DNA from 3 places in the Heyndrickxia sp. FSL W8-0423 genome. Region 3 is predicted to be linked to each of the others. Evidence: riboswitches for the same ligand, from Rfam matches in the RefSeq annotation. Region 3 holds a riboswitch; each other region holds the start of a gene.
What was found. Region 3 has a riboswitch for S-adenosylmethionine ahead of MKY81_RS20450 (O-acetylhomoserine aminocarboxypropyltransferase/cysteine synthase family protein). Riboswitches for the same ligand answer to the same signal wherever they lie in the genome.

Region 1: it holds a riboswitch for S-adenosylmethionine, as region 3 does, so the genes downstream of both, MKY81_RS02855 (methionine ABC transporter ATP-binding protein) here and MKY81_RS20450 (O-acetylhomoserine aminocarboxypropyltransferase/cysteine synthase family protein) in region 3, are expected to answer to the same signal.
Region 2: it holds a riboswitch for S-adenosylmethionine, as region 3 does, so the genes downstream of both, ssuE (NADPH-dependent FMN reductase) here and MKY81_RS20450 (O-acetylhomoserine aminocarboxypropyltransferase/cysteine synthase family protein) in region 3, are expected to answer to the same signal.

The regions. Positions count from the first base shown of each region.
Region 1 covers NZ_JBBPBE010000001.1:581,490-589,631, forward strand. The annotation lists gene MKY81_RS02830 (LCP family protein) at 1-151, opposite strand, end outside; gene brnQ (branched-chain amino acid transport system II carrier protein) at 265-1,599, opposite strand; gene MKY81_RS02840 (M20 family metallopeptidase) at 1,786-2,982, opposite strand; gene MKY81_RS02845 (MetQ/NlpA family ABC transporter substrate-binding protein) at 3,073-3,918, opposite strand; gene MKY81_RS02850 (methionine ABC transporter permease) at 3,957-4,619, opposite strand; gene MKY81_RS02855 (methionine ABC transporter ATP-binding protein) at 4,609-5,634, opposite strand; SAM riboswitch class I at 5,727-5,844, opposite strand; gene MKY81_RS02860 (spore germination protein) at 5,973-6,209, opposite strand; gene MKY81_RS02865 (hypothetical protein) at 6,239-6,472, opposite strand; gene MKY81_RS02870 (hypothetical protein) at 6,531-6,758, opposite strand; gene MKY81_RS02875 (L,D-transpeptidase) at 6,994-7,332, opposite strand; gene MKY81_RS02880 (hypothetical protein) at 7,435-7,908, shown strand.
Region 2 covers NZ_JBBPBE010000001.1:2,754,902-2,763,043, forward strand. The annotation lists gene MKY81_RS13980 (GbsR/MarR family transcriptional regulator) at 1-216, opposite strand, end outside; gene MKY81_RS13985 (betaine/proline/choline family ABC transporter ATP-binding protein) at 487-1,638, shown strand; gene MKY81_RS13990 (ABC transporter permease) at 1,650-2,303, shown strand; gene MKY81_RS13995 (osmoprotectant ABC transporter substrate-binding protein) at 2,313-3,230, shown strand; gene MKY81_RS14000 (ABC transporter permease) at 3,248-3,928, shown strand; SAM riboswitch class I at 4,041-4,144, shown strand; gene ssuE (NADPH-dependent FMN reductase) at 4,227-4,781, shown strand; gene MKY81_RS14010 (LLM class flavin-dependent oxidoreductase) at 4,802-6,160, shown strand; gene MKY81_RS14015 (class I SAM-dependent methyltransferase) at 6,372-7,217, shown strand; gene MKY81_RS14020 (NUDIX hydrolase) at 7,256-7,873, shown strand; gene MKY81_RS14025 (Gfo/Idh/MocA family protein) at 8,110-8,142, shown strand, end outside.
Region 3 covers NZ_JBBPBE010000001.1:4,002,116-4,010,257, reverse strand. The annotation lists gene ftsE (cell division ATP-binding protein FtsE) at 1-473, shown strand, start outside; gene ftsX (permease-like cell division protein FtsX) at 463-1,347, shown strand; gene MKY81_RS20465 (murein hydrolase activator EnvC family protein) at 1,423-2,772, shown strand; gene cls (cardiolipin synthase) at 3,012-4,457, shown strand; gene MKY81_RS20455 (trans-sulfuration enzyme family protein) at 4,565-5,704, shown strand; SAM riboswitch class I at 5,978-6,091, shown strand; gene MKY81_RS20450 (O-acetylhomoserine aminocarboxypropyltransferase/cysteine synthase family protein) at 6,228-7,523, shown strand; gene MKY81_RS20445 (homoserine dehydrogenase) at 7,644-8,142, shown strand, end outside.

The sequences.
Region 1 (8,142 bases), 3.4 Mb from region 3:
GTTTATCTATTCCTTTACCAGCTTGATTCACACCTGCTTTGTATTGCGAATAAGCAAAGCCTGCTATACCGATAATTAATAAGACAATGATGAAAAGGGCGATTCTTCCTTTACGTACTTTTCTTTTTTTCTTATTTAATCTTGAGCTCATATAATCCCTCAATTTTCTTTAATTTAAAGTGTGGTTTACCCAACTTTTATATTATCTTCGAAAAACGAAAATTTGTCATCTATAAAATTGGATGAGAAGGTCAAAAAATGATTTCAATTGTTACACTTATGTTTCTTTCTTTTTAGCATGCTAATTATATATCCAATTATTCCTCCAATTATAGCAGGAAGCAGCCACCCCATACCAACAGTATATAAAGGGATAATTCTAGATAACAGCTGATCAATTGAATGAATTTGAATGCCTGTTGCTTTCAACCCGTCAAAAACACTAATGATAAATGTAAATAATAAACTACATATATATACTTCCGATTTCCCTTTGAAAAGTGAATGAAAGAATGTTAAGAAAATTAAACAGATAGCTAATGGGTAAATCGCAACGAGAATTGGTTCTGAAATGCTAATTAATTTCATTAATCCAACATTAGCAAATATTGTACTAACTATAGATAAGATGATAGTGAATAATTTATAGGACACCATCGGAAACATCTTATGAAAATAGATAGCACTAGAAGATATTAAGCCGATACTCGTTGTTAAACATGCAGCAACTACAATAAATCCTAGTAATATCCGTCCATATTGGCCAAAATAATGATGATATACACCAGCCAAGATTGTTGCACCATTATCTAATATGCCCAGTTCTTCAACACTTGACGCACCAATAAAGGATAGAGTGGTGTAAATGATTGCTAGGAGACCCGCCGCAATTAATCCCGCCTTCAAACAGGTCATCATAATTTTTCCTTTACCTGATATCCCTTTATCTTTAATGGCTTGAATGACAATAATTCCAAAAACAAAAGCAGCTAATGTATCCATTGTTAGATAGCCTTCTTGGAAGCCTTTAAAAAAAGAATGATTCATATAATACTCCGTGGGCATACTTAATTTCCCCATCGGATGAATGACTGCCGTTACAATCAATATTCCAATAAAAATTAATAACAAAGGAGTTAATATTCTACCTACTATGTCCACAATTTTCGATGTATTTAAAGCAAAATAGCACGTTATTCCGAAAAAAAGTACAGTAAATAGTAATAATGGTATAAAGCTTACATGAGCAGGCAGAAAAGGCTTAACACCAATTTCAAATGAAACGCTCCCGGTCCTTGGTATAGCAAATAGCGGACCAATCGCTAAATAAAGAATAGTTGTGAAAATCAATCCAAAAATTGGATGTGCTCGACTCGCAAGCGATCTTAAATCGCTTTTACCAGAGAATCCTAACGCAAGTACTCCCAGTAGAGGTAAACCAACACCAGTTATCACAAACCCTGCATTTGCCGACCAAATCGCTGTACCTGCTGATTGACCGAGCATAACTGGAAAAATTAAATTTCCCGCTCCAAAAAATAAAGCGAATAGCATAAAGCCAATCGCTATTATAAATGTAAATGATTCTTTCTTCTTCATTACTTACCTCCGAGAAAACGAAATGTACCATTAATAGTAATTCTTATATTAAAATAGTAAAACATTCTGAAAAATATATGTCTCATTTAAGGACAAATAATAATAACATATTTCTCGGAGATTTTCTAAAAATATTTTGAAATATCATTAATAAAGAGGTGGTATCATCTACCACCTCTTCCTGTGCTATTTTATATTTCTTGCTTCGAAATCTGCACGAATTCCTGCAAGCAAGCGTGAATCTGTTAATAGACGAAATCCTGTGAATGCTAATGCCTTCGCCCCAGTTATTAACGCTTTATCCCCTTCTAATGAGCCTGCACATTCACGAAATTCATTCGTATGACCAATTAAATCATCCGGTCCAATTTTGATATGTGGATGGGCGGTTGGCACAACATGGCTAATATTACCTGCATCTGTTGATCCAATTCCTTTCCCTTTTTCAGAAAAAACTTTTTCTCCTAATAAAGATAGTTCTTCCCCAACAACTCGATCAAGAGAATCGTTAATGATAAAATCATGTACTTCATTTTGGAATCGTTCTATTTTTACTGTGCTGCCTGTTGCAAGAGCTGCCCCTTCGGCAATGTTTCGGACTTTCTTTGAAATTCCCTCGGCTCGTTTCCATGTACTGGCACGTATAAAAAATCTAGCAGAAGCATATTCTGGAATAATATTAGGTGCATCACCACCATGAGTAATGATGCCGTGAATCCGTACATCTGTAGGTAGTTGCTGGCGCAATGCATTAATACCATTAAACAATTGAATAACAGCATCTAGCGCATTTATTCCCTTTTCGGGTGAACCCGAAGCATGTGCCGCTTTCCCGTAAAAATGAAAATCAAGAGGGTCGACTGCAAGAGACGGAGACGTTAAACTTGTTTTTCCGGATGGATGAATCATAAGCGCGACATCGATTCCCTCCAACAATCCATGTTTGACAAAACTTCCTTTTGCACTGCCATTTGGCCCTCCTTCTTCTGCGGGTGTTCCAAAAACAATCACTTCACCGCCTGTTTCATCAATTACTTTTGCTAAGGCAATGCCAGCAGCAACACTTGTCGTGCCGATAATATTATGTCCACATGCATGACCTAAACCCGGCAATGCATCATATTCAGCTAAAAAGGCGATTTTCGGACCATTTTTAACTGCTGCTTTTCTTGCAACAAATCCTGTTTCATGTCCAGCTACATTACGTGTTACAGTAAATCCAGCATTCTCAAGAATTTCGGTTAATGTTTTTGATGCGAAATATTCTTGGTTTCCAATTTCAGGTTTTCTATGGATTTTGTGACTTGTTTCAATATACAATTGTTTAGCCTCTTCAATACTTTGATTAATTACCCCTCTTAAACTTTTCGTTTGGATTGTCATCCTTCATTCTCTCCTTTTATATGTGATTTATCGCATAGATTTAATCGGAATTAAATAGTTATTATCCTTCGTTTCCTGAATAACTTCTTCCTATTTAATGATACTTTCAAGGTCTTGAATTGGCATATCCACTACAATTGATCCGCCTTTTGTATCCTTTTTAACCGCCTCTTCCACTTCTTTGCTATGATAGATCTTTATAATTTTTTCGTATGTCTTATTATCTTTATCTTTCGAACGTGCGGCAATAATATTGATATAAGGTTTTACCGAATCACTATTGGGATCCTCTAAATAAATGGATTCTTTCGTAATATTCAGTCCGGCTTGGCCCGCCACACCATTATTAATTACCGACGCTGCAACATCTTTTAATACTCGTGGAGTCTGTTGTGCAACAACAGGGGTAATCTTTAACTTTTTTGGATTATCTATGATTCCAGTTGGATCACCGAAAAGGCCGAAATCATCTTTCAATTTGATTAAACCCGCTGATTGTAACAATAATAAGGCTCGTGCCTGGTTAGACGGATCATTTGGAATAGCAATCTCTCCGCCTGCAGGAATTTCCTTTGGTGATTTGTATTTGTCTGAAAACATACCCATAGGAGCAATTTGTGTTGTTCCAATTGGTGTAATATCTAATTTATGTTCTTCTTTGAATTGATTTAAGAAAGCAATATGTTGAAATGCATTTAAATCGATGTCTCCATCTGCTAATGCCTGGTTAGGGATCGTATAATCCGAGAACTCTTTTAACTTAATCGTAATCCCTTCTTTTTTTGCTTTTTCCTTAATAATATCCCACATTTGTCCATCCGACCCGGTTACACCAATGGTCACCACTTTAGAGTTGCCACTCGTTTCTTTTCCGCAAGCAGCTAAAAGGGAAAAGATAAATACTGCAATAACACTTAATAAAATTGTCTTTTTCACATTGTTTCCTCTTTTCTTCTGATGTTTTGTATTATTCATTATCTTCGCAAGAAAATTTTTGCTAGATAGTTTCCAATGAATTGAGCAATTTGAACAAGGATAATCAATAGCACGACCGTAACAATCATGACAGATTTATCAAATCGCTGATAACCATATGTCATTGCTAAATCTCCGAGACCTCCGCCACCAACAGTTCCAGCCATGGCGGAGAAATCGATTAATCCTACTGTAATAAAGGTTATACCAAGGATTAATGGTCCTAATGCTTCTCGAATTAATACGCCAAAAATAATTTGAAGTTTACTGGCACCCATCGCTTTTGCCGCCTCGATGATTCCAGGATCGATAGACACTAAATTATTCTCGACAACGCGAGCAATTCCAAAGGATGCTGCAATAGTCATCGGAAAAATGGCAGCGGCCGTTCCGATAGTTGACCCCATCACAGCACGGGTCAAAGGACTAATCGCTACTAAAAAAATAATGAATGGAATTGGCCGAATAATATTAATTAAGATATTAAGAATCGTAGAAACCGTTTGATTCTCTAAAATATTCCCCTTTCTTGTCACAAAAAGGAGCAACCCAATGATTGAGCCAAATATTGTTGCAAAAATCAGTGTAAAAATAACCATTGTTATCGTTTGACCGGATGCTTGGAATATCCTTGGCCAAAATGTACTCCAATCAACTTGCATGACTTGTAACCTCCTGCACTTCTACATATTGTTGCAAATGATTAACAGCTCTTCCTATCTCTACTTGATTCCCTTGTAACTCAACAATTAAATTACCAAAGAGAACTTCCTGTATTTCGCTAATATTTCCATAAAGAATATTTACATCTACTTCAAAGGACTTTGCAATGTTTGATAGCAATGGTTTACTCGTCTCTTCACCGGTAAAAATAATCCGGTATAGATGACTAGACTTATTTCCGCACAATTTTTCAAAAAGTTGCGGTGAGATTTTGTCGTTTAGGACGGAGCTAATAAAGTTTTTTGTTGTTTTAGTTGTAGGATTAGTAAAAAGATTAAAGACGCTACCTTCTTCAATCACTCGTCCATTCTCCATCACAGCAACACGATCACATATCGTTCGAATAACTTGCATTTCATGAGTAATCAATAGTATCGTCACATTATATTCCTCATTTACCCTCTTCAATAGTGTCAAAATATCGCTCGTTGTTTCCGGATCAAGAGCCGATGTCGCTTCATCACAAATTAAAATGTCTGGTGAAGTGGCTAGTGCTCTCGCAATTCCCACCCTCTGCTTTTGTCCTCCTGACAGTTGTTCAGGATAATAATTTGCTTTATCAGCTAACCCGACAAATTGCAACAGTTCCGTTACTCTTCTATTAATCTCCTGTTTCGGCACTTTTGCTATTTTTAACGGATAGGCAACATTTCCGAACACCGTTCTTGAGTTAAATAGATTAAAGGTTTGGAAGATCATTCCGATTCTTTGTCTCATCTTTCGAAGTTCCTTCTCTGATAGGGAGAGATTTTCTTGTTCGTTAACAATTACCTTTCCTGATGTTGGCCTTTCTAAAAGATTTACCAGTCGAAGCAAAGTACTTTTTCCAGCACCACTAAAACCAATTACACCAAATATTTCACCCTTTTCGATTGAAAGAGAAACATCCTGCACAGCTGCCACTTCTCTGCCTTTTGACTGAAACACTTTGCTTACACCTTCAAATTTAATCATGTTGCTTGATCCTCCCTTTCAATAAATAAAAAACCCTTCTTCTTATCCAAGAACAGATAAGAAGAAGGGTTCGTATAAACTAACCAATCTACTTCTTATCTTTCGAATCGAAAAAACCCCGATTCGCAGGAATTAGCACGGTATTTGCATAAATGCAAACCCGTTGCCGAGGCTTCAAAGGGCCAGTCCCTCCACCTCTCTGGATAAGTCATAGTCATTTTATTTAATTTTGTAATTTAATAGTCTTAATATTATTTCGAAAAATATAATAAGTCAATAGCCTTTTAAAAATTTGTTAAATTTATTTAGCTGAACTTATACAATTAGAAAAAGTACGACTAAATAACACTATTTTTAACAGCGGGGCTGTCACTTACGTCCGGATCAACAATTGCTGTAATAGGCAAAGTGGTTGGAGATAAATCACCGTTTAGTTCTCCAAAAGCTTGGTTTCGCTTATAAGCCGTAAATTGATCAATTGATTGAACTGGCCCAGCGTTTATAACAGAGGAGTTATCGACTGAATTAATTTTAAATCCGAGAAGATTAACAACCATAGGTGTGAAAAAAAACATACATGTCACTCCTTATTTACGAAATCAAACTAAACAATACTATTTTTAACTGCAGGACTATCAATGAAATCTGAGTCTAACACGGATGAAACAGGTAAGATTATCCGAACCCCATCACCGTTTTGTTCTCCAATTCCTTGATTCCTTTTATAGGCGACAAAAATATCTAATAGCTGGCATTGCCCGATATTTAATACCGCTGTGTGATCTATTGAATTCAGTTTAAAGGTCTGAAGATTAATCACTGCTGGTGCAAATAACATATTCGTACCTCCTATGTTTTATATCAGACCATCGACCTAAAGGGACAGGGTTAATTGATTATATGCCTTTTGTGCGAAAGAAGTCTTCAATATCGTCATCAATTGTAAAACTTTTAGAGGATATAACAGTGGTACGATCTGATAAAAGTTGACCAATTGGTTGGTTTTTCTTTGCAACCACTCTTCTGCCAACGATAACTGCAGATCCTAGAGTAATTGCACTCGAATGGTCACAACTATTGATTTTCAATTCACTAAGATTAATTTGAATAGGTTCAAAGACCATGATTCCATTTCCCTTTCTTTATTCATTTGGACCATTTTGTTTATCTTTCACACTTGGTATCCAAGAATTTGCGTTTCGTTTAAACAAAATTGATTTGGCTTGACACCTATCCTCCCTTCAAGTGAACCCTTTATAAAATTTATATTCTTCATACTCCAAAGAAGAACCTTATATTTATCTTATCTTTTTGTTCACTTTATTTTTTAGGGCTACATAATTTCCATTGAGTGTAAAATCATGACTGACTTATCCTTACCTTCGTCCCAATCGGTACTATTTTAGATAGGGATAAAACATCTTGGTTATACATTCTAATGCAACCATGGGAGACCAGTTTCCCGATTGATGCAGGATTATTCGTTCCATGAATTCCGTAATGTGGTTTTGATAGTCCCATCCACATTACTCCAAATGGTCCGCCCGGATTTGGCTGCTTATTAATGATTCTATACGTACCCTTCGGCGTTGGTGTTAACATTTTCCCCACTCCGATTGGATAGATTTTAACTACCCGGCCGTTATTCAAAAGTGCTAAGCGACGCTTAGATGTAGACACATGTATTTCATATACCATTCGTACCACCTCCTATACCACCATATGAATCATTACATTTTGTTGCCTACCGTATTTTTTTGATAAAATTAAAGGAAGAAATAAAAAAGGAGATATGATGATATGAGTACTACGGAAATAAAAGACTTACAAGCGGAATTGATTCACTTAAAAGAAAAGAACAAACAACTCTATGAAAACAATGTATTGACCGGAATGAAAATCAAAGTCGATGAATTTCTTGCTTCTTTTGAAGATTATTTTAGAGAGAGAGGATTTGTTGTTAGGACAAGTCACCATTCAGTCACGGCTGCTTATGATTCATTAGAATTTAAGGCCTTTACTAATGACGGAAATGATATTTTTATCATGAAAGATAGAGAGCAAATCGCTTCTATTTCTGTTAAATATAATACTCCTAATCAGTCAGCTTCCTATACGTTTGATCATATGATTGACCAGCTTAAATGGGAGATTAAAAAGGAACAAACACTTTCAAGTTATTTGGAAACACCTGAGTATTTTTATACCGGAAGTGAGTTTGGACGTCGTTATGAACATCCATTAGCCGTTTTAGATAGTATTTTTCATGTTTAAAAAGCTTTCGTAATAGACCGTTCCTTTCCGCTACAGGCACTTGCTTTCCGCAGGGCTGGTGATGAGCCTCCTCGTCGCTTCGCTCCCTGCGGGGTCTCATCTTTCCAGCTAATCCTGCAGGAGTCAAGTGCCTTCCGCTTCAATCCACTCTGCGCTTTTATTACCGTTAGAAGTAACAATATTTTTTAGAAATTAGCCTATTGAAACAATAAATAGTGTGGTTTCTTACGAGGA
Region 2 (8,142 bases), 1.2 Mb from region 3:
ATCAAGCATTTCGCGAACGACTTGGCTCATTCTTGTTTTACTCATGCCAGTTGCAGCAGATAGTTCATCAAGCGTCATCGGTTTCCGGTTCATATAAATAATACCTAGAACACGACCAACCGTAGTGGATACTCCATACGTACGCATATTATCTGCAATCTTCTCTATATATTGTTCTTTAGCTTGATTAATTAATTTCAATGGTTTCTCATCCATAGGTAGTAGGCTCCTTTCAACCACCTAATTTACTAAGTCAATGTATCATATTTTAGTGGAAAAATAAACAAGCAATACAGGGAGTATACTAAAGCATTAATAAGTAATAGTATGAATAATGTCGTTTTTAACAATATACACTCACGAATTTGCGTATAATCTATACAATATATAAAATTTGTAAACTTTTTATTTTATAAAGTGTGCGATACAATTGAAAGGTGAATAAATAAGTAAGTACTTTATGAAAATTGTGGAGGTGTCATCATTTTGCTTAAATTTGATCATGTAACAAAAGTGTATAAAGGTGGAAAGAAAGCAGTCTCAGATTTAAATTTAGAATTTAAACCAGGTGAGTTCATCGTTTTCATCGGTCCAAGTGGTTGCGGGAAAACGACAACGATGAAAATGATTAATCGCCTAATCGAACCGTCAAGTGGCACTATTTATATTAATGGAAAAAACATAATGGAAAAGGACCCAGTACAACTTAGAAGAGAAATTGGGTATGTTATTCAACAAATCGGTTTATTTCCTCACATGACCATACAACAAAACATATCACTCATACCAAAACTATTAAAATGGCCAGATGAGAAACGTCGGGCACGTGCCAAAGAGCTCCTCAAACTTGTTAACATGACAGAGGATTATTTAGATCGCTATCCACATGAGTTAAGCGGTGGACAACAACAACGTATCGGAGTTCTTCGTGCACTTGCAGCAGACCAACCATTAATTCTGATGGATGAACCGTTTGGAGCACTTGACCCTATTACAAGGGATTCCTTACAAGACGAATTCAAAAAGCTACAACAAACGCTCGGTAAGACAATTGTATTTGTAACGCATGATATGGATGAGGCTCTGAAACTAGCAGATCGTATTGTGATTATGAAAGATGGTCAATTGGTCCAAGTTGGTACTCCAGAAGAGATATTACGTGACCCAGCCAATGACTTTGTTGAAGAATTTATCGGTAAAGAACGTTTATTACAAGCAAGACCAAATATACAAACGGTTGAGCAAGTAATGAACTCTAACCCAATAACAATTACGGAAGATAAATCTCTATCAGAAGCGATTCAAATTATGAAAGAGAAACGCGTAGATTCTCTCCTCGTAGTCGATGGAAACCAAGTTTTAAAAGGATATATTGATGTAGAAATAATAGATCAAAATCGCAAGAAAATGGTTCAAGTAGCGGATGTATTAGAAACGGAAGTATTTGCTGTTGAAAAAGAAACATTAGTCCGAGATACGATTCGAAAAATATTAAAAATGGGAATGAAATATGTTCCTGTAGTCGATGGCCACAATCGTTTAGTGGGGATTGTAACTAGAGCTAGTTTAGTAGATATTGTCTACGATTCTATTTGGGGTGATGTACAAGAGGAGATTGAAACGAAAAATGTTGGCTAGGAGGGAGCTAGATGGATAGCATTATACAATTTTTAACTAGTAATTGGAGCGAGTTATTATTTAAAACATGGCAGCATTTCTATATTTCTATCATTGCTGTTTTCCTAGGAATAATTGTTGCCGTTCCGATAGGGATTGCTTTAACGAGAACACCGAAATTAGCAGGAGTAATCATGGGTATTGCTGGTGTCATCCAAACCTTTCCGAGTCTCGCTATTTTAGCCTTTTTTATTCCGATTCTAGGTGTTGGAAAGGTGCCTGCAATTGTTGCGTTATTTTTCTATTCAGTCCTACCCATCTTGAGAAACACATATATAGGTGTCAAAGGGATCGAACGAAACTTGCTTGAGGCAGGTCGCGGGATGGGTATGACTGGATGGGAACGGATTCGCTATGTCGAAATTCCATTAGCGATACCGGTTATTATGGCTGGTATTCGATTGTCTACCGTTTATTTAATTGGATGGGCAACACTTGCTGCCTTCATCGGTGCAGGTGGACTTGGTGACTATATATTTAGTGGACTTAATTTATATCAAACAGAGTTTATTATTGCAGGGGCAATCCCGGTAACAATTCTTGCTCTGCTTGTCGATCTCTTATTAGGAAAACTTGAAAATTGGGCAACACCGAAAGGGATACGTAAATTAGAACAAGCTGCATAAGGAAGGAGCATTAGTATGAAAAAACGAAAATGGTTTGTCGTCTTCGTTTTGTCAATCTCATTGATCATCAGTGGATGCTCTTTACCTGGTTTAAGTGCATCTTCAGATAAATCGATTTCGATAGGTATGGTGACAACAACAGAAACACAAATTCTTGGATATATGGAAAAATATATGATCGAACATTATACGGATTTAAAGGTGGATTTGGTGAACAATTTAGGTTCATCCATCGTTTTGCATAAAGCAATGCTTAACGGGGATGTTGATATCTCAGCTGCACGCTATACAGGTACCGATTTGCCGGGTGCTCTTGGGATGGATCCAGTGAACGATCCAAAAAAGGCATTAAAAATTGTTCAGAAAGAATTTGATAAACGTTTTGATCAAACATGGTTTGATTCATATGGATTCGCCAATTCGTATGCATTTACTGTAACGAAAGACTTTGCTGAAAAAAATAACATATCAAAAGTTTCCCAATTAGAACCAATGGTGAAAGACTTGAGTTTAGGTGTTGATAATTCATGGTTAAAACGAAAAGGGGATGGCTACGAAGGTTTTGTGAAGGAGTATGGCTTCGAATTCGGTCAAACCTTCCCAATGCAAATCGGTCTCGTTTATAAAGCAGTCCAAAGCGGAAAAATGGATGTTGTTTTAGCTTATACAACGGATGGCCGAATCAATGCATATAATCTTCAGGTACTGGAAGATGACAAACATTTCTTCCCACCTTACGACGCATCGCCTGTTGCTAGAAATGATGTATTAAAAAAACATCCTGAACTAAAAGGAATCTTACAAAAGCTGGTTGGAAAGATTAGTACGAAAAAAATGCAGCAATTGAATTATGAAAGCGATGGGAAAATGAAAGAGCCTTCTGTTGTTGCTAAAGAGTTTTTAGAGGAAAATAACTATTTTGAGTAAGACTGGAGGTGTGTGAATTGAATACGATACAAGGATTATTTGATTATTACGCTCACAATGGTGGATATGTTTGGGAACAGTTTTATCGACATTTTCTAATGTCAGCATACGGGGTAATTTTTGCTGCGATTGTTGCTATTCCGTTTGGAATCATCATTGCGCGATACCGCAGGCTTAGTACGTGGGTAATTTCACTTGCAAATATTATCCAAACGATTCCTGCCTTAGCGATGTTATCGGTCCTAATGTTAGTTATGGGGTTAGGAACAAATACAGTAGTCCTTTCATTATTTCTATATTCACTTTTGCCAATTTTAAAGAACACTTATACAGGAATTGTTAATGTCGATCAATTCTTGTTGGAGTCCGGAAAAGCGATGGGGATGACGAAATTTCAAATACTAAGAATGGTTGAGCTGCCACTTTCATTATCCGTTATTATGGCAGGTCTCAGAAACGCACTAGTTGTCGCAATTGGGATTGCAACAATCGGAACATTTGTCGGAGCAGGTGGACTAGGTGATATTATTGTCCGCGGTACGAATGTAACGAACGGTTCGTCCATAATATTGGCTGGAGCGATTCCGACTGCATTAATGGCAGTTGCTGCAGACTTTTTGATGGGCTGGCTGGAACGAATCCTATCTCCTGTGAAAAAGAAAAAAGAAGTAAAATTAGAAATGAAGGAAGCTGCATAATATGGAACAGAGGGTGTAGACCAACAACAAGACTTATAATTCAGATAAAAAAAGTCAGAATTAATCTTGACATATTAAATGTTCAAATATTATTATTAATACAATTAAATAATTCTTATCCAGAGAAGCCGAGGGACTGGCCCGAAGAAGCTTCAGCAACCTCTACTTAGGTAGAAAGGTGCTAATTCCAGCAAGCATTCGCTTGGAAGATAAGAGATGACGCATTGAGGAGTCCTCTTTTCTTTTTGAAAAGGGGACTTTTTGCTTGAAAAATTTTATAAGAAAGAAGGTTAGTGATATGAGTAAAGTAGTAATTTTATGTGGGAGCCCATCTGATAAGTCCAAAACAGATCTTGTGTTGAAACATGTTCAATTTTTATTAGAGAAAGAAGGGATTTCTGTTTCGTATGCTTCAGTTGTCGATTTCTCACCTTTAGATTTAGTAAATAGCCGTTATGACAGTCCGGATATTAATCATTTGGCACAAACGATTATAAATGCAGATGGCGTCATTATCGGATCACCTGTGTATAAAGCATCCTACACAGGTGTATTAAAGACATTAATTGATTTATTGCCTGAAAGAATACTTAAGGGAAAACCTGTTTTTCCTGTAATGGTAGGAGGCAGTGGTGCGCACTTACTCGCTCTAGATTATGCATTAAAACCACTCATAACAACATTAAAGGGAAATCCTTTACAAGGAATTTATATTTTAGAAAGTGCTATTGACAAATCCAATAAACGAAATCCTCTGACACATATTGAGTCGATTCAACGATTATCTGAGCAGGTTGACGGATTTGTTAAGTCGATTAAACAGCTCAAACAATTTACAGCGCAATCTTTGTAAAAAATTTAGGAGGTCTGAAAATGGTAAAAAAAAGAATCTATTTGAATGCTTTTGATATGAATTGTGCAGGTCATCAATCCCCTGGTTTATGGTCACACCCAGAAGATCGCTCCTCTACTTATAAAGATGCAGAATATTGGACTCATCTTGCGCAGGTCTTGGAAAAGGGTTGTTTTGATGCGATATTCTTAGCTGATGTGTTAGGTACTTATGATGTTTATCAAGGCTCAAGGGATCCTGCAGTTCGCCAAGGTGCACAAGTACCGGTAAACGATCCGGCATTTGTCGTTCCAATAATGGCTCAAGTAACAAAACATCTAGGATTTGGATTAACAGCTTCAACAAGCTACGAACATCCATATACGTTTGCCAGGAGAATCTCTACTTTAGATCATTTAACGAAAGGGCGTATCGGCTGGAATGTTGTTACCTCCTATTTAAATAGTGCTGCATTAAATATCGGCCTTGATAAACAGCTTAGTCATGATAATAGATACGATATTGCTGATGAATATATGGATGTTGTCTACAAATTATGGGAAGCGAGTTGGGAGGATGACGCCGTTATTGTAGATAAAGAGAAGGGGATCTATACGAATCCGAGTAAAGTTCATGATATTGAACACGAGGGTACGTATTATAAAGTTCCAGGTGCGCATTTATGTGAACCATCACCTCAAAGAACACCTGTTATCTTTCAAGCGGGTGCATCTTCTAGAGGCAGAAAATTTGCGGCAAAGCATGCAGAGCTAGTTTTCATTGGCGCAACTACAATGGAAAGTACGAAAAAGACAGTTCAAGCTTTTCGGGAAGAAGCTATTAAAGCTGGAAGAAAACCAGAAGAAATAAAAATTCTAACTCTTATTACCCCAATTGTCGCCCCGACACAAGAAGAAGCAGAAGCGAAATATAATGAATACAAAAAATACGCGAGCTACGAAGGTGCACTAGCATTAGTTGGCGGATGGACTGGACTCAATTTAGAGGAACTTAATCCACAAGAGAAAATTCAATATGTGAAAAACGATGCTATTCAGTCAGCATTGAAGTCATACTCAGAGTTTACTGTAGAAGAAGTAGCAGAATTTGTTGGGGTTGGTGGATTAGGTCCAGTTATTGTCGGCTCTCCAACGAAAGTTGCGGACTCATTAGAGGAATGGGTAGAAGTAACGGGAGTAGATGGTTTTAATATAGCTTATGCGATTACGCCTGGAACCTTTGAGGATTTCGTAGAATTTGTCATACCAATTCTACAAGAGCGTGGATTAGTCAGAAAAAAATATGAAGAAGGGACATTCCGGAAAAAATTATTTGGAAATGATTTTTTACATGAACATCATCCAGCTAGACAACATCGAAATAGGAGAATACCTGTTTAAAATATGAAAAACCTTATTCTCGTAAACTACGAAATAAGGTTTTTCATATTTTACTATTAGCACTAGAATTGGCTGAAATAAAAGCCATTTTGAAACGCCTATTCCGCTTGGTGGATTGAATGTTTAAAAAGAAGGATTATTTTATAGATTATCGAAGTTTTATATATCAAAGGATTTTTTGAAATTATCTTTTTGTATTTGGAGGGTATTGATGAATAAACAAGTATTAGAGACCATAGTTGATTGTATGGCTGCAAATATAGAAATGCGGGATATTCAAAGGATACAAACAAAGCATCGTATGAAACTAGTTGAGTTTTGGGAAATTGAAAAAGGGGATAAGGTCCTTGAAATAGGCTGCGGTCAAGGGGATACAACAGCAGTGCTTGCCTATTATGTAGGAGAAAGTGGTCTAGTTCAAGGAGTAGATATTGGTTCTGAATCTTACGGTAGTCCGGTATCATTAGGTGATTCTGCAATGTATTTAACACATTCAAAGTTAGGTAAGCAGATTAATATGAACTTTAATGTGGATATACTGTCCCCTGAAATAGATTTTCCAGATGGATATTTTGATTGTATCGTATTATCACATTGCTCGTGGTATTTAAAGTCAAAAAAAGAATTATTTGAAATACTGAGCAAAATTAAAAAATGGGGAAAAAAATTATGTTTTGCAGAATGGGATACAAACATTCATAAAATTGAACAGTATTCTCATTTTTTATCTATTCTTATTCAAGCACAACTTGAGTCGTTTAAGGACAACAGTGAATCAAATGTACGAACATTATTTACCCCAAATGAAATAATAAAAATCGCAAAACATGCTGGTTGGACAATCACGAATGAAACATCTATTTTTTCCCCAGATATACAAGATGGTCAATGGGAAATACATAATGTTTTAACAGAATTTGATGAAGAACTACAAAAAAATGGTGAACTACCTATAAAGCTTAAAGAACTCCTTCAATCTGAAAAAAACATGCTAGAAGAGCATATTAAAGTAAATAAAATTATTCCTTTGTCAGTCTATGCTTTTACAGCAAACTAAATGTAAATTAGAAAAATGAAATAAAAAGGTGAATGATTATGGAACTAAAATGGCTAGAATGGGTGAAACAGTTACAAGCAATTGCCCAAGCAGGGTTAACTTATTCTAATGATATTTATGACAAGGAGAGATTTGAATTAATAAGAAAGATTAGTATAGAAATCCTATCCAATCAGACAAATATGGATACAACCTTTATAAAAGATTTATTTGCAAATGAAACAGGCTATCAAACACCAAAAGTAGATATTCGAGCTGTTGTTTTAAGAAATAAGAAAATTCTATTGGTCAAAGAAAAGACAGATAACAAGTGGGCGTTACCTGGAGGATGGGCGGACATTGGATTATCGCCAAGCGAAGTTGCTGTTAAAGAAGTAAAGGAAGAATCAGGCTACGATGTAAAAGCAGTTAAACTATTAGGAATTCTAGATAAAAAGTATCATCCACATCCACCTTCACTTTATCATGTATATAAAGTTTTCATCCAATGCGAAATTATTGGCGGGATGTCTTTAGAAGGAATTGAAACCAGTGATGTAAGCTTTTTTGCTGAAAATGAACTACCTGAACTATCAGAAGCCAGAAATACTAAATCACAAATTGAGATGGCAATAAGAATAGCAAATAGTTCAGATGAACGTATATATTTTGATTGAATTGTTTAAATTCTGATTGTTTTATGTCATATTGGTTAAGTATCTGTTTGGGCGAGGGAAGTTGGGAAAACACCAGTTTCTGCGAACTTCACAGGCAGGGGTCTTGTTACAAAAAAGTAATTTCGTAAATAAACACAATCTAGAAGCAGTAGACAAAATCTACTGCTCTTAATTTAGGAGGAGGAGAGCCGTGATGCGAGTGGGTTCAAGCTCCCATTATTCAAACACATCCTAGGATGAAATTAACTGCAGTTTGCACGATGAATCGT
Region 3 (8,142 bases):
GCCGAATTCCATATTTTCGCAGACAAATAGGAGTCGTTTTCCAAGATTTTAAATTGCTGCCTACATTAACGGTTTTTGAAAATGTTGCTTTCGCAATGGAAGTAATCGAGGAACAACCAAAGCAAATCAAACAACGGGTGATGGAAGTTCTTAATTTAGTCGGATTGAAGCATAAAGCAAGAATGCTTCCAACAGAGCTTTCCGGTGGGGAGCAGCAGCGTGTATCGATTGCACGATCCATTGTAAATACACCAAAGGTTGTAATTGCGGACGAGCCTACGGGAAATCTTGACCCAGAAACGTCATGGGAAATTATGAACATTTTAGAAGAAATTAATACACGAGGGACAACTGTGGTAATGGCAACACATAATCGTGAAATCGTTAATACTATTAGACATCGAGTTATCGCTATAGAAGGCGGTCGCATTGTCCGTGACGAGCAACGGGGGGATTACGGATATGAAAGCTAGAACAGTTAGAAGACACCTTCGTGAAAGCTTCAAGAGTTTAGGGCGTAATGGATGGATGATGTTTGCTTCTGCAAGTGCGGTAACTATCACATTATTGCTAGTGGGCGTTTTCTTTGTCATTATGATGAATATGAATAAAATTGCTTCCGATATCGAGCATGATGTCGAAGTTAGAGTTCATATCGATTTAACAGCGAAACAACAAGATCAAGAAGCTCTTAAAAATAAAATAGAGAATTTAAGCCAAGTTAAATCAGTTGAATTTTCTTCTAAAGAGAATGAACTTCAAAATTTAATAAATAGTATGGGGAATGACATGAAGTTATTCGAACAAAACAATCCCCTCTATGATGTATTTATTGTAAAAACAAAGAAACCGACAGATACACCGGCAGTAGCGAAACAAATCGAATCTTTCCCCCATGTCGAATCTGCAAAATATGGTGAGGGGAAAGTAGAGAAACTGTTTAATGTCTTAAAAATAAGCCGTAATGTGGGACTAGTATTAGTTATTGGTTTATTATTTACCGCGATGTTTTTAATCTCGAATACAATTAAAATTACGATTTTTGCTAGACGTAAAGAAATTGAGATTATGAAATTAGTAGGTGCAACAAACTGGTTTATTCGATGGCCATTTATTATGGAAGGCCTTTGGTTAGGGATTCTCGGATCAATTTTACCGATTCTTATTATCACATTCGGATACTATTACATGCATAGTTTCTTAGCACCAAAATTAGAAAGTAATATGATTCAAATTTTAAACTATAATCCATTTGTGTTTGAAATTACAGGCATACTCCTATTAATGGGTATTTTAATCGGTATTTGGGGAAGTACAATGTCCATTCGCCGATTCTTAAAAATTTAAACATATAACCGAGGTAGTGCTGCTACCTCCGCCATCCATACATATACATATAAAATTTCTTAAGGGGGAAAAACATTGAAAAAAAAGTCATTGCTTTCGGTTACTTTAGCATCAGTACTTGGTTTTGGCGGTTTATTTGCTTATCAATCCGATGCCTTTGCATCCAAACTATCGAATTTACAAGATCAGCAAAAAGATGTGCAAAATAAACAGTCAAATATTCACTCAAATATTAAACAAAAAGAGAACAAGATTGATGAAATTAAAGGAAAACAAAACAATCTTGAAAGTGAATTGGAAACATTAGATGTAAATATCGCAGATACAGATGAAAAAATACAAGAAAAGCAGCAACAAATTGATGTAGCTAAAAGGGAAATAGAAAAGCTGAAATCCGAAATTAATGCATTAAAAAAGCGAATCAAGGAACGAAATGAACTGTTGGACAAACGTGCCCGTACAATGCAAACAAATGGTGGGGGCTCAGTAAATTATTTAGATGTTATATTAGGTGCGGACAGCATTGCGGATTTACTTGACCGTGTATCCGCCGTTACTACATTAGTCAATGCAGATAAGCAAATCATTGATGAACAAAAAAGAGATCAAGCGGAGTTAGAAAAGAAGCAAGCAGATGTAACAAAAAAACTAAATAATCTTCAAGAAATGCAACAAAAGTTACAAGCGATGAAAGCTGAATTAAATCAACAAAAATCAAGAAAAAATGTGATATTGAAAGAACTTGGAAAACAAAAGAAAAAACTAGAACATGATAAAATGTCTTTAGAGGAAGAAAATGCAATCCTTTCTGCACAAAAATCCGCGATCGAAAAAGCGATTCAATTAGAAAAGGATCGTATTGCAGAAGAGCAACGTGCCGCAGCAGAAGCAGCAGCTGCACAGAAACAACAAAGCTCATATAGTACAAACGGCAGCGGGAATAGTGGAAACAGTAGTAATAGTGTAAATAGCGTGAGCAGTGGCGGAGGAAAATCTTCCGGAACACCAGCTGTTTCATCCGGAACATTTACACGTCCGGCACAAGGCTATGTTTCTTCTGAATTTGGTAGACGCTCTTTCGATGCAGATGGATTCCATTCAGGAATAGATATTGCTAAGGGAGGAACAGTTCCTATCGTGGCTGCCGGTGATGGAGTAGTAACTCGTTCATATTTTTCTTCAAGTTACGGAAATTGTATCTTCATTACCCATTCTGTTAACGGAAAAATTTATACGACAGTTTATGCACATATGAGTTCTCGTACCATTGGTGAAAATGCAACAGTACGAAAAGGACAAGTCATTGGTTATATGGGAAGCACTGGACAAGCCTATGGCCAACATTTACATTTTGAATTCTATATCGGACCATGGACAGCATCCCATTCAAATGCTGTAAACCCTAGAAACTATATTAATTTTTAAATGAAAGGACCACTTTATGTGGTTCTTTTTTTTGCGGAATTATTGTTATCTGATTGTTGCATGTAAATAATTAGTATTTGTATTTATGATGTTAGAAATTAAAATATGTGTTATGATACAGTGGAATAAGTTTCCGCTATTTCTCAAATAGGTAATTATTTAATTACGATAGTTTCGGACATACTGTACGAAACTATCGTAACAAAAAGAAATAACGTATCTTGTTAAAGGAGTTCAAGATGACAATTATTACTATTTTATTGGCATTTTTTTTTATTTTAAACTTTATTTTATCGGGTGCCGTCATCTTTCTAGAACGGCGAAACATAGGTGCAACATGGGCTTGGCTGTTAGTTTTGTTGTTTATTCCTGTAGCAGGATTCATTATTTATTTAGTTTTTGGACAAAACTTGAGCAGAAGAAGAATCTTTTATTGGAAAGATCAGGAGAAAATTGGAATAAAGGAAATCGCCCATCGTCAAATTGAACTGTTAAGAAATAATTCTTTCCCCTTTCATGATGAGCGGACTGTGCAATATAAAGAATTAGTTTATATGCTTCTAGTTAATGATGATGCGATTATGTCACATGATAATGAGGTAGAAATTTTTATTGATGGTGAGGACAAATTTCGCTCTTTATTTGAAGATATAAAGAGGGCAAACGATCACATTCATCTTGTTTATTACATCGTTCGAAATGACTCATTAGGTCAAAAGTTAGTTGAACTGCTTACTGAAAAGGCCAAGGAAGGGGTCAAAGTTCGTTTTTTATATGATGACATGGGTTCGCGAAAGCTTCCACGGAAATTTTTTAAAGAATTAATTGAAGCCGGTGGCGAGGTCGCGGCATTTTTTCCTGCAAAAATACCGATGCTGAATTTACGTGTCAATTTCCGAAATCACCGCAAACTTGCGATTATCGATGGTAGTATTGGCTATATCGGTGGATTTAATATTGGTGATGAGTATTTGGGGTTGGATAAAAAATTCGGTTATTGGCGGGATACCCATTTGAAAATAACGGGAAAAGCTGTTTATGCAATGCAAACACGTTTTGTATTAGATTGGAATCAAGCCTCGGCTAAAGAAATTCGTTATAAAGAAAGTTTTTTCCCCGATATACAATCTGTCGGCTACACAGATGTTCAGATTGTATCCAGTGGACCTGACTCAGAGTGGGAGCAAATTAAAAACGGTTATATTAAGATGATTAATGAGGCGAAAAAATACATATACATGCAAACTCCATATTTCATTCCAGATGATAGCCTATTGAATGCACTTAAAATCGCGATTTTATCTGGGGTGGATGTTCGTTTAATGATTCCGAACAAGCCTGATCATATGTTTGTTTATTGGGCTACATATTCCAATGTTGGGGAATTATTGAAAACAGGTGCAAAAGTATATATATACGAAAATGGATTCATTCATGCAAAAATGCTCGTAGTTGACGGGAAAATAGCAACAGTTGGTACTGCGAATATTGATAATCGAAGTTTCCGTTTAAACTTTGAAGTGAATGCCTTTTTGTATAGCCATCATCTTTCTAAAAGACTAGAATTGATTTATAAAGCAGATATGGAAAAATCAAGAGAATTAACATTAGAGGACTATTTGCAACGACCGAAATCGATTCGATTCAAGGAATCTGTCTCAAGATTATTGTCTCCAATTTTATAAAACAGCCAAATGATAGGGATAACCCTATCATTTTTTTGACAAAAATATAGATCGGGCGTACAATTTAAAATATTTAAAATTATCCTATAGTTAGAGGTGCTGGCAAAGTGGATCAATCATTTGAAACGAAAATCGTTCATCATTCATTAAAAAAGACCAATCATATTCGTAGTAAAACGACACCAATCTTTCAAACTTCTGCTTTTACTTTTAGTTCATTAGAAGAGCTTGAAGGTTTTTATCAAGGTGATGAATCTTACTTATATTCGAGAACGGGCAATCCAAACACGGATGAACTAGGACAAATGGTAGCAAACCTTGAAGGGGCACCAAGTGGGGTAGCTACTTCTTCGGGGCTATCAGCAATACTAGCTGGTCTGTTATCGGTTGTTTCATCTGGTGATCATATCGTTGCGGCTGAAGATATTTATGGTGGTACACACCATTTGTTAAAGGAAGAATTAAAAAATTTAGGAATTGAAACATCCTTTGTAAACTTTGCTGATCAAACTGCCATCCGAGATGCAATACTGGAAAATACAAAACTATTATATTCCGAAACGGTTACAAATCCCTTTTTACGTGTGGAACAGATTGATACACTAGTAAAACTAGGTAAGGATTATAATTTATATACAATGGTAGACAATACCTTTGCCACACCATATTTGCTAAATCCCTATCAGGAGGGCATCGATATTGTCGCTCATAGTGCGACGAAATATTTAGGCGGCCATAGCGATGTGACGGCGGGAGTTGTTGTTGGTTCCGAGGAATTAATGACGAAAGCACGTCAAAAAGTAGTGAATCTCGGAAGTAATTTAAGTTCTTTTGAAGCTTGGCTAACTTGTCGCGGCATAAAAACATTAGCATTACGGATGGAACGTCAATCCGCAAATGCGAAACAATTGGCAGACGCACTCTATCAAAATTCAAATATCAAAAAAGTCTATTATCCCACCGATCTTTCCAGTAAAGGAAATGGGGCAATTGTCACAATTGAATTAGCTGACACATGTGACATCCATCGATTCTTTTCATCGTTGGGCTGGGTGAAAATTGTACCTACGTTAGCCGGAGTTGAAACGACCGTATCCTATCCGTTAGGCACATCCCACCGAGCACTTTCACTCGAAGAACAGCAGAACATAGGAATCAACCAACAAGTTGTTCGTATTTCGATTGGAATTGAGGATGCTGAGGATATCATTAAGCAATTTGATGAAGCCATTAAAGCATCGGTTTAAATGATATCGCTTTTTCTGAAGGATTGTTACTTTTAACAAAGCGCAGAGTGGATTGGAGCGGAAGGAACCTGACTCCTGCGGGATATAGAGAAAAGGTCGAGACCCCACAGGCGCTAGCGCCGAGGAGGCTCGACTTCCTCCCCGCGGAAAGGAACGGTCACCGTCTATTCTTAGAAAAAATTTTTATAAAAAAAGGTTGACGAAGTAACAATTCGTCTACTATAATGCAAAACAAGAGCAATTTAAAATTTTCTAAAAAAACTAAATGAATCACTCTTATCGAGAGCGGCGGAGGGACTAGGCCCTTTGATGCCCGGCAACCTTCAAGCATTTTGCTTGAAAAGGTGCTAATTCCTACAGATCCTTTAAAGATCTGAAAGATAAGGGGAGGAACCTATTGATTAGCCCTCTTCTTATGAAGAGGGCTTTTTGCTTCCCTTCGTATATCCCACTTCAACGATCACACTTCAGGAATTTCTCGGCTCGCCTAGAGAAAAAATCAAAAACTTTGGAGGAATGTAAAATGACAAACGAACAATTTCAACCCGAAACATTATTACTACACGGAGGGCAAGAACCAGATCCAACAACAGGGTCACGTACAGTTCCTGTATATAAAACCACATCCTATGTATTTAAAGATACAGATCATGCACAAGGTTTATTTGCATTAGAACAGCAAGGATTCATTTATTCGCGAATCGGCAATCCAACTGTTGATGTGTTTGAACAGCGAATTGCCCTATTAGAAGGCGGAACTGCTGCTGTTGCATTGTCTTCAGGAATGGCTGCAATTGCTTTCTCCATTCTAAATATCGCTGGTGCAGGAGACGAAATCGTCGCTGCCGGAAATTTATACGGTGGAACATTTAATCTATTTTCTAATACCCTTCCGAAGTATGGAATTAACGTAAAATTCGTTGATGCAACAGACCCAGAAAATTTTAGAACCGCGATAACATCAAAAACAAAAGCAGTATTTGCTGAAATCATCGGTAACCCTAGCCTGCACGTTCTTGATGTAGAAGAAGTCGCGAAGGTTGCTCATGAAAATGGTGTTCCACTGATTATTGATAACACATTTGGTACTCCATACCTTTCAAACCCTATTAAATGGGGAGCAGATGTGGTCATCCATTCAGCTACAAAATGGATCGGCGGTCACGGAACAACGATTGGCGGTGTTGTAGTTGATGGTGGGAAATTCGACTGGAACAGTGACCGATTCCCGGATTTTAAAGAACCAGACCTAAGCTATCACGGTCTCCGTTATGGTGTTGATGTTCCACAAGCGGCGTTTGCAACAAAATTACGCGTACAAATTTTGCGAGATTTCGGTGCAAGTTTAAGTCCGGATAGTGCGTTCCTATTATTACAAGGTTTGGAAACATTACACTTGCGTGTACAAAAGCATGTTGAAAATGCGGGTAAAGTAGCACAATTTTTACAAAACCATCCTGCAGTTGCATGGGTTAATCATCCAAGTTTAGAAGAACATCCATCACATGAAAGAGCAGCTAAATACTTAAAAGGCGGCTTCGGATCGATTGTCAATTTCGGAATTAAAGGCGGCAGAGAAGCAGGGCGAAAAGTCATTGATAATATTCAATTATGGTCACACGTAGCGAATGTTGGAGATGCTAAATCTTTAATCATTCACCCAGCATCGACTACACATCAACAGTTAAGCGCCGAAGAATTAAAAGTTTCAGGTGTAACCGAAGAACTAATTCGCTTATCCGTCGGACTAGAAGCCGTTGAAGATCTCACAGCCGATCTGAACCAAGCCATTCTTAAAGCAACAAGTGTAACAGTTTAATCGAAGGTGTCAGGCACCGCATTTCCATAACTAGTAAATATGTGGTGCCGTTTATGATATGTATAAAATGCCTTCCCGATGAAGGAATTGAAGATTGGTAAAGGCAGGTGGGAGGTTGTAATGACAGTTATTAAAGTAGCATTGTTAGGTTTTGGAACGGTGGGTGAGGGTGTCTATAGTGCCATTCACTCACATCAAACACAGCTTAGAAAATTATTGGGAAAAGAAGTTGAGATTGTCGCGATTCTCATTCGTGATCAAACAAAAGAGAGAAAGATTGATGCGAATGTTCTTGTGACAACCAATTTTGAGGATATCATCAATATTCCGGATTTGGACGTGATATTCGAGGCAATTGTAGGAGAGGAACCAAGTAGATCCTATTTACTCCAAGCCATTGAAAAAGGCATCCATGTTGTTACTGCTAATAAAGAAATGTTTGCTAATCACGGTCATGAACTAATTCAAAGGGCCCAGCAAAATGAAACCAAAATTGGCTTTGAAGCAACAACAGCTGGAGGAGTTCCAATCATTCGAACGATTAAACAGCTATTACAAGTAAATCGTATCACCAAAATACAAGGGATATTAAATGGAACATCGAATTTTATTTTAACTG